4 regions of the Pseudomonas promysalinigenes genome follow, and region 1 is predicted to be linked to each of the others. Evidence: predicted binding sites of a transcription regulator. Region 1 holds the regulator's gene; each other region holds the start of a gene.
What was found. Region 1 encodes FliA, which starts transcription of late flagellar genes. Its sites were predicted from a motif close to CTAAAGTTTNNNNNNNNNNNGCCGNTAA; they were not measured.
Positions count from the first base shown of each region.

Region 2: the regulator FliA is predicted to act here: its motif matches at 885-912, upstream of HU725_RS23015 (methyl-accepting chemotaxis protein).
Region 3: the regulator FliA is predicted to act here: its motif matches at 1,218-1,245, upstream of HU725_RS03655 (methyl-accepting chemotaxis protein).
Region 4: the regulator FliA is predicted to act here: its motif matches at 951-978, upstream of HU725_RS11960 (methyl-accepting chemotaxis protein).

Region 1 is NZ_CP077094.1:3,470,623-3,472,825, reverse strand. Features, by position in the region: gene fleN (flagellar synthesis regulator FleN) at 12-845, shown strand; gene fliA (RNA polymerase sigma factor FliA) at 842-1,582, shown strand; gene HU725_RS15865 (chemotaxis response regulator CheY) at 1,690-2,064, shown strand; gene HU725_RS15860 (protein phosphatase CheZ) at 2,084-2,203, shown strand, end outside.
Region 2 is NZ_CP077094.1:4,213,462-4,215,664, reverse strand. Features, by position in the region: gene HU725_RS19090 (glycosyltransferase family 4 protein) at 1-776, opposite strand, end outside; gene HU725_RS23015 (methyl-accepting chemotaxis protein) at 955-2,203, shown strand, end outside.
Region 3 is NZ_CP077094.1:782,243-784,445, forward strand. Features, by position in the region: gene HU725_RS03655 (methyl-accepting chemotaxis protein) at 1-1,132, opposite strand, end outside; gene ypfJ (KPN_02809 family neutral zinc metallopeptidase) at 1,298-2,191, opposite strand.
Region 4 is NZ_CP077094.1:2,643,790-2,645,992, reverse strand. Features, by position in the region: gene HU725_RS11970 (phosphatase PAP2 family protein) at 1-137, opposite strand, end outside; gene pmrG (lipopolysaccharide core heptose(II)-phosphate phosphatase PmrG) at 140-814, opposite strand; gene HU725_RS11960 (methyl-accepting chemotaxis protein) at 1,035-2,203, shown strand, end outside.

The DNA of each region.
Region 1 (2,203 bases):
AAACAATAAACATGGGTAGCATGCATCCCGTACAGGTGATCGCCGTCACCGGTGGTAAAGGTGGCGTCGGCAAAACTAACGTTTCAGTGAACCTGTCTCTGGCGCTGGCCGAGCTCGGCCGCCGGGTGATGCTGCTGGACGCCGACCTAGGCCTTGCCAACGTCGACGTGCTGCTGGGCCTCACCCCGAAACGCACCCTGGCCGATGTCATCGAAGGGCGCTGCGAGCTGCGTGATGTGATTTTGCAGGGGCCTGGCGGTGTGCGCATCGTGCCCGCTGCCTCCGGCACCCAGAGCATGGTGCATCTGGCGCCGGCTCAGCATGCCGGGCTGATTCAGGCCTTCAGCGAGGTTGGCGACAACCTCGATGTGCTGGTGATCGACACTGCTGCAGGGATTGGTGACTCGGTAGTCAGCTTCGTCCGCGCCGCCCAGGAAGTGCTGCTGGTGGTGTGCGACGAGCCGACCTCGATCACCGACGCCTATGCACTGATCAAGCTGCTCAATCGCGACTACGGCATGAACCGCTTCCGGGTTTTGGCCAACATGGCGCAGAGCCCGCAGGAAGGGCGCAACCTGTTCGCCAAGTTGACCAAGGTCACCGACCGCTTCCTTGACGTAGCCCTACAATACGTGGGCGCCGTGCCTTACGACGAAAGCGTGCGCAAGGCGGTGCAGAAGCAACGCGCGGTTTACGAGGCCTTCCCTCGCTCCAAGTGCGCCCTGGCATTCAAAGCCATTGCGCAGAAGGTCGACAGCTGGCCGCTGCCAGCCAACCCGCGCGGGCACCTCGAGTTCTTCGTCGAGCGTTTGGTGCAGCCCACCAGTGCAGGGCCCGTGTTATGAATGCCAGCGGCTTCAAGATGTACAGCAAGGCGTCCAAGGATGCCCAGTTCGAACTGGTCGAGCGCTACGCGCCACTGGTCAAGCGCATTGCCTACCACTTGCTGGCAAGGCTGCCTGCCAGCGTCCAGGTCGAGGACCTGATCCAGGCCGGCATGATCGGGCTGCTGGAAGTGGCGAACAAGTACGACGCCAGCAAGGGGGCGAGCTTCGAAACCTACGCGGGTATTCGCATCCGCGGGGCGATGCTCGATGAGGTCCGCAAGGGCGATTGGGCACCCCGTTCGGTGCACCGTAATACGCGCATGGTCAGTGATGCGATGCGTGCCGTGGAAGCAAGAACTGGCCGTGACGCTAAAGATCATGAAGTTGCTGCCGAACTCCAATTGAGTCTCGATGATTACTACGGGATTTTGAACGATACCTTGGGAAGCCGGCTGTTCAGCTTCGACGACCTGTTGCAGGACGGCGAGCATGAAGGGCTGCACGAGGACGGCGCCAGTGGCCAGATCGAGCCGTCGCGCGACCTTGAAGACGAGCGCTTCCAGGCTGCCTTGACCGATGCGATCGCCAACCTGCCGGAGCGTGAGCGGCTGGTGTTGGCGCTGTACTACGACGAAGAGCTGAACCTTAAGGAAATTGGCGAGGTACTGGGGGTCAGCGAGTCGCGTGTCAGCCAGTTGCACAGCCAATGCGCCGCGCGCCTGCGCAGCCGCCTGGGGGAATGGCGGGCGCGTTGAGCCAAGGTATCGTTGCAGTCGTTTCCACGTTGTACCGAATTAGATGAATACGCGTGCTCGGGGCCGAGCGCGTTTGAGACTGCTTGGAGGTCTACTTGAACAAAGACATGAAAATCCTCATCGTTGACGACTTCTCGACGATGCGGCGGATCATTAAGAACCTGTTGCGTGATCTGGGCTTCACCAACACCGATGAAGCCGATGACGGCACCACCGCGCTGCCGATGCTCGAAAGCGGCCATTACGACTTTCTGGTGACGGACTGGAACATGCCAGGTATGTCCGGCATCGACCTGCTGCGCAAAGTCCGGGCCCATGACCGCCTGAAAACCATGCCGGTGCTGATGGTGACCGCTGAAGCCAAGCGCGACCAGATCATCGAAGCGGCGCAGGCCGGCGTAAATGGTTACGTGGTCAAGCCGTTCACCGCCCAGGTGCTCAAAGAAAAGATCGAGAAGATCTTCGAACGCGTCAACGGCTGAGACACCTCAGGGGGGCGCCATGGAATCAAAACAGTCGTCTTTGGGGGAGTTCGAATCGACCCTGAAGAAGCATGCCCAGGAATTGGTCGAGAGCCTGGAACGGGGCCGTTTCGGCGAGGCGGTGCAGCTGATCCATCAG
Region 2 (2,203 bases), 740 kb from region 1:
GGAAGCTGCTGCTCGAGGCTGGCCCGTTGCGGGCCGTCGCCGACCACCACAAGCCGTAGATGCCGTTGTGGGTGAGCGTTTTGCATCTTTTGCAGGCACGGGCCCAATAGCGCCAGGTTCTTCTCCGCAGCCAGGCGCCCAACGTGCAGTACGGCAATGTCGTCGCTCCCAAGGCCCCAGCGCTCACGTAGCGCCTGGCTACGGCGTGCTGGGTTGAACAGGCCAGCGTCCACCCCACGGGTCAGCAGAGCCAGGCGTTCGAAGCCACGGCGTTGCAGGGCCAGGCACTGGCTCACGCTGGGTACGAGCGTGGTAGCGGTGCGGCGGTGAAACCAGCGTAGGTAATGTGTGAGCAGCCGTGCCAGCAGGCCAAGGCCGTACTTGCTGCAATATTGCGCAAAATTGGTGTGAAAACCGCTGACCACCGCCACCCCCAGGCGCCTTGCCGCGCGCAGGGCGCTCAGGCCCAATGGCCCTTCTGTAGCGATGTAAAGCACGTCAGGGCGTTGCCTGCGCCAATGGCGGATCAGCTTGTGCATCGACACTTCACCCCATTGCAGGCCGGGGTAACCCGGCAGCGCCCAGCCACGGCACAGCAACAGGCTTTGCATATCGCCGGTCCATGGCTCGTTCGCTTGCCGCGGACGAACGATCTGAACGTGGTGGCCGCGCTGTCGCAAGCCTTCACTGAGGTGGCCGAGTGTGTTGGCCACGCCGTTGATTTCGGGCGGGAAGGTTTCGCTGACCAGTGCGATGCGTAGTGCGCGTGTATTCATGGCAAAAGTCTGTGCCCGCTGCATTGCGCTCGAATGACAGGCGTGTGACGCGCATGTGACGCCGGATTGTCGGCGGGCGAGGCCCTCAGAATATTTCTTTTTGGAGTGCTCAAGGGCAGCCTGGCGCAGCCGATGAAGTTGCATCCTAATCGGTCAGATGCGCTCCGGGAGAGCGGTGATGTTCAACAGCAAGCTCAAGAATGAAATCCAGCAACTGCGCGAAGAGCTGAAGGCTATCGAGCAGGTCAAGAATAGCCTCGACAGTGAAATGCTGGTGCTGCACCTCGACCCGCAGGGGCGCATCGAGCAGGTCAACGGCAACTTCGAGAGCGAGATGCTCTACCGCGCCGAGCAACTGATTGGCCGCAACATCGAGGATATCGTGCCGGCGCATGTGAAACAGCTGGATTTCTACCAGCGCATGAAACAGGCCATCAGCCGTGGCGAACATCTCAACGGCGCTTTCCGCCTGCTGCGCGGCAACGGCCAGGAGGCATGGCTACGTTCGATCCTGCAGCCGGTGAAAAGTACCGATGGGCGGCTCAGATATTTCACTATGCACTCCAGTGATCTGACTCGCACCATCGAAGCTTCCCGAGAGCATGAAAGCCTGATCAAGGCGCTGATGCGCTCCACTGCGGTCATCGAGTTCAACCTCGACGGTGAAGTGCTCACGGCCAATGATCGCTTTCTGCAAACGGTGGGCTACAGCCTGGACCAGGTCCGAGGCAAACATCACCGGATGTTCTGCGAACCAGCGCAGGCCAACTCTGCCGATTATCAGGCGTTCTGGGATAAGCTGCGCCGCGGCGAATACGTGGCTGATCGTTTCAAGCGTATTGACGCCCACGGGCGTACGGTCTGGCTGGAAGCCTCCTACAACCCGATCTTCGATGCCCACGATGTGCTGTACAAGGTGGTCAAGTTCGCCACCGTGATCACCGACCAGGTCAATCAGGAGCAGGCTGTGGCGCACGCCGCCGACATTGCCTACAACACCTCGCTTGAGACCGATAGCAGCGCCCGCAAGGCTACCGAGGTGGTCACCCAGACCGTCGAAGTTATGCGCGGCCTGGAAGGCTCCATGCAAAACGCTGCCAACGGCATCGAGGCGTTGGACAAGCAGTCCAAGGTGATCGGCGCAATCATCAAGACCATCAGCGACATTGCCGGGCAGACCAACCTGCTGGCGCTCAATGCCGCCATCGAAGCTGCGCGCGCGGGTGAGCAGGGCCGGGGTTTCGCCGTCGTGGCCGATGAAGTGCGACAGTTGGCATCTCGTACCAGCAGCGCCACCGAGGAAATCGCCAGGGTTGTGCAGCAGAATGAGCAGTTGGCCCAGGCGGCGGTGGACATCATCGATACCAGCAAGCGCCAGGCCGAGCAGGGGTTGGCCCTGGCAGCCGATACCGGTGGGGTGATCGTCG
Region 3 (2,203 bases), 2.4 Mb from region 1:
GCTCTTCGGCGGCACTGGCGATCTGAGTGACGCCGTCGCGGATGCCACTGATCAGCTCGCGCAGGGTTGTGCCCATGCGCGCGATGCCTTGTTGCAGGGCTCCCAGCTCGTCACGGCGAGTGACTCGCAGTTCATGGGTCAGGTCGCCACCGGCAATGCGCTCCACAGCTTGCAGGGTATCGCGCAACGGGCGGGTGATCTGCCGGGTGATGACCACTGCAGCAATTACCCCCGCCAACAATGCCAGCAGCGTGGCGATGATCTGCAGGCTGCGTGCCTGTGCGCTTTCGGCGTCGCGGCGCTCAAGCTGGATTTGGTACAGCGCGTCACTGCGCTTGACGATGTCGGCGCCCTGAACCGTCATTTCCGCACGGGCCACCGTGATCGCTGCGACCGCATCACGGAACTGGCGCACGGCATCGCGGTACGCCAACACGGCCTGTTCGAACTGCTGCACACGAGCCCCTTCGGCGGGCAGCTGAAGCTTGAGCGTCTCGATGTTGGCCAGCGAGCCTTCCAACTGCCGCAGGGCGGCTTGCTCGTTGCTGGCCGTGTTCTCGGCGATGTAGCCACGCACATCGATGCGCACCTGCAGCAATTGCTGGCGCGCCTTGCTGATCAGCTGATACTGAGCCAGGCGTACGCTGTCCGCTTCGGGGCGCGACATCACCTCTTGGCTCAGGGCATCCATGGCCTCATCGGCCCGGGTTGCCGACACATCCATGGCCTTGCGGGCCGCCAGCGAGCTGTCGTAGCCGGCGCGCATCTTGCTCAGCGATACCTTGTACTCGCTGATGGTCTGCCCCAGCGCCTTGAGGAGTTCGACGTTGGCTGGGCTTGTGAAGGTGGTTGCCAGGTAGGCCTGCTGTTTGCTGAATACATCCAGTTTGGCTTGGGTGTTGGCAGCAGCAGCATCATCGCCGTTGGCGATCATGTATTGCAGGCGCGCTACGCGCAGGTCGGTCAGGTCCTTGTTGAGCTGGCCGATGTCGCCCATCCAGTTGCTGCGGTCGATCAGGCTGCCCAGGCTGGTCCAGCCGGTCAAGGCCAGTAGGCCGGTAAGAACCAGCACCAGGCCAAAGCCTAGGCCGAGTTTAAGGTTGACGCTGATATTGGCAAACCAGCTATTCATGCACGCTCTCCAGAAAATTCATACGCTCACTTGATCTTCGATCGCAGGGCGTTGTTGTTCTGGGGCCTGCTGAATCGTGCAGGGGTTATCGGCACGCGGAGGGTAAAGCTGAATCGCTTTTTCAGTTGATTTCGAGTCGGGGCCGACAGGCGGCGGCCCCAGCTCTTAGAGGTTGCGTGCGCTGAAAGTATCGCAGCTGTTGACATCGCCCTGTGCGAACCCGGTTTTGAACCAACGCACGCGCTGCGCCGAGGTGCCATGGGTGAACGAGTCGGGCACCACGCGGCCCTGGCCCTGCTGTTGCAGCCGATCATCGCCAATGGCATTGGCGGCGTTGAGGGCCTCGTCGACATCCCCGGGTTCGAGCCAGTTCAGCCGCTTCTGGGCCTGGTACGCCCACACCCCAGCCAGGCAGTCTGCCTGCAATTCCTGGCGCACCAGCAAGCCGTTGTCACCCTCCATGCGTTGGCCGCTGCGCCGCGCAGCATCGACTTTGGCCGAGACGCCCAAGAGGGTTTGCACATGGTGGCCGATCTCGTGTGCGATGACGTAGGCCTGAGCAAAATCACCGGCTGCAGCGAAGCGAGTCTCCATTTCACGGAAGAACGACATGTCCAGGTATACCCGTTGGTCCGCTGGACAGTAGAACGGCCCGACGGCTGCTGAAGCAAAGCCGCAGGCAGAATTGACCTGCCCGCTGAACAGAACCAGCTTAGGGTCGCGGTATTGTTTGCCGGCCTGAGCGAACAAGGCTTTCCAAGTGTCCTCGGTGTCACCCAGGATCGAGGCGACGAATTGCGCCTGCTCGTCATTGGCAGGCGGCGCTTTGCCACCGGCCCCGCTAGGTGCGGCCTGGTGCTGCTGTTGCTCCATTTGCCCTGTGAGCTGGCCAAGAATCTGCAGCGGGTCCTGGCCGGTCAGCCAGCCGATGCCGACGATCAACAGTATCGCCCCCAGCCCCAAACCTTTGCCGCCGCCAAAGCGCATACCGCCGCCGCCACCGCCTTCGCCCCGAGCATCGACCACATTGTCGCTGCGCCGGCCTTTTCGCCATTCCATGAAGTGCTCTCC
Region 4 (2,203 bases), 830 kb from region 1:
GTGGCGGGGTCGAGGAGCAGATTGCTGATCCAGCGATCCAGTTCGGTAAGATCGAACATCAAGAACACAACCGCTGCCAGCAGAAGTGGTACGACCAGGTTGTGGAAGTAAAACTTGGTTATCGATGATGCAGGCATGCCTAGCTCCCTGCGTGGCTGGTGAATGCTGGCCACTGATTGGCATTGAGCTGCCCGAGCAAGTGAGCTTTGCCATGGGTTGAACTGCTGACGAATAGGGTACTGGCATAGCCAGCAGAGCGTTCGCCACCGGCTACGCCAAACTTACGCTCCAGGTGGTCGATACAGCCGCTGTGGGTGACCAGCACCAGGTTATGCCCCTCTCTTTTATGAGCCAACACGGCATCGGCAAAGCTGCTGTCGCAGCGCGCCAGCCACTGTTGAGTTTCGACAGCTTTGCCGAAGGCGAACGAGGCGGTCTGCTGGGTGCGCGCTTCGGGGCTGGTGAAGATGTCGGCACCGACCAGGCCCAAATGGCGTATACCGTCACCGACCGTAGCAGAGGCCCGGCTGCCGTCCACGGTAATGCCGGCAGAGTCGCTCAGGCAGGCATGATTGGAGCGGTCGCAGCGTTCGGCATGGCGAACCAGAAGGATCATATCGCCGCTGTTCCAAGCGCTACGGATACCCTCGGGCAGGGCTTGCGAGCTACCCAGGTTGGTGACGCGGGAGGGCAAGCCATGCATGAGGCCCAGTGCGGACGCTGCCACCAGCATGGCAAGCAGCCAGATGATCGGCAGCTTGCGACTTTTAAGGTGCAGCCTGCGTAGGGGTAACGCGATTACATGTTCCAGCATGCTGTCACTCCAAGGATAAGGCTGGCAGCACCTTATCTTCGGTGTTGTGGCCCCTCAGTGAAGTGGGTGTGAAAATTATCTTGCCGGCAGGGGGCCCACTGACGGTGCATATCGAGCAATGCGCACCGAGTTGGTGCTCGAGCGTGGGGTCCAAGGACCGTTAATGCCAGATCGTTAGCTTGCATACGAGTTGGCGTACAAATTGCTATCACTTGGCCATATGATGTCGCATGTGGTGAATAAAATGTCGCTTTCAAGCCGTTCCATGCAGTTGTCTTCTAAAGAAAAACGTTGGTTGCCGTGGTTCGGTAGTGCGGGCAAGCTCAAGATGGCCTGGGCTTGCCGGCTCAACCGCACGCATTACCCAGTAATCGAACAGACCTTCGAGGCAATTGCACAGACCCGCGTAAAGTTGCTGCACAACTGGGCCAGTGAGCAGTGGGAGCACCTGGCAGAGCTGGCGCAGCAATTAGCGCAGAGCTCCACGCAGGCCGACCGCGCGCTACTAGTGGACAAGCTGGCCCAGGCTGAAGATTTTTCCGAGCTGTGTGTGGTGGACCTGACGGGTGATGTGATGGTGTCTACCTGGGATGGGCGCGGCAACTCGAAAAGCGCACAGCTTGATGCCTTGGCCGAAGGCTTGAAGGCGCCTTTCCTGCACGGGCCGTACAGCGACCCGTTGACGTTGCAAATCGGGCCGTCTTCCTCACGCTTTCACGATGAAGTCACGTTAATGTTCTATCAACCGATCCAACGCGGTGGTACCACCGTAGGCTGCCTTTGCGGCCGTGTGCCCAACGATGTGCTCGGCGATCTCATCCAGCGTGAAGCCGGGCATATATACGCCGAATCTGGCGACAACTATTTGTTCATGGCCCAAGCACGTTTTGACCCAACCATCGAGCCAGGCACTGCGTTGTCGCGCTCGCGTTTCGAGGATGGCACCTTCACCCATGGCGAGAACCTCAAGGGCGGCGTGCGTACTCCATGGAGTACGGTGCAGGTCCGCCGTCATACCGAGCTTGAGCTGCGCTTTACCGACCCATCGACTGGCCAATTGCACCCCGGCGTGCGGGAAACCATTCGCCATGGCGCCAACCTGTTCGTGACTTACCCAGGCTACTCGGACTATCGGCATGTGCCGGTGGTAGGCAAAGGCGTTACCTTCCAGCTGCCTGGCTCACCCGACCGCTGGGGCATGATGTGTGAAGCCGACCTTGAGGAGGTGTACCGCAGACGCTCGCTCAGTTACGGGCTGATGAAGCCCTATGTGGCGATTATGGCTGGCCTATTTGGCTGCAACTTTCTGGTTCAGCATTACGCCGGGCTGCCCCAGGGGTGGAACGATGCCATTGCGGCCCTGGGCATGCTCATCGCCACGCTGACATT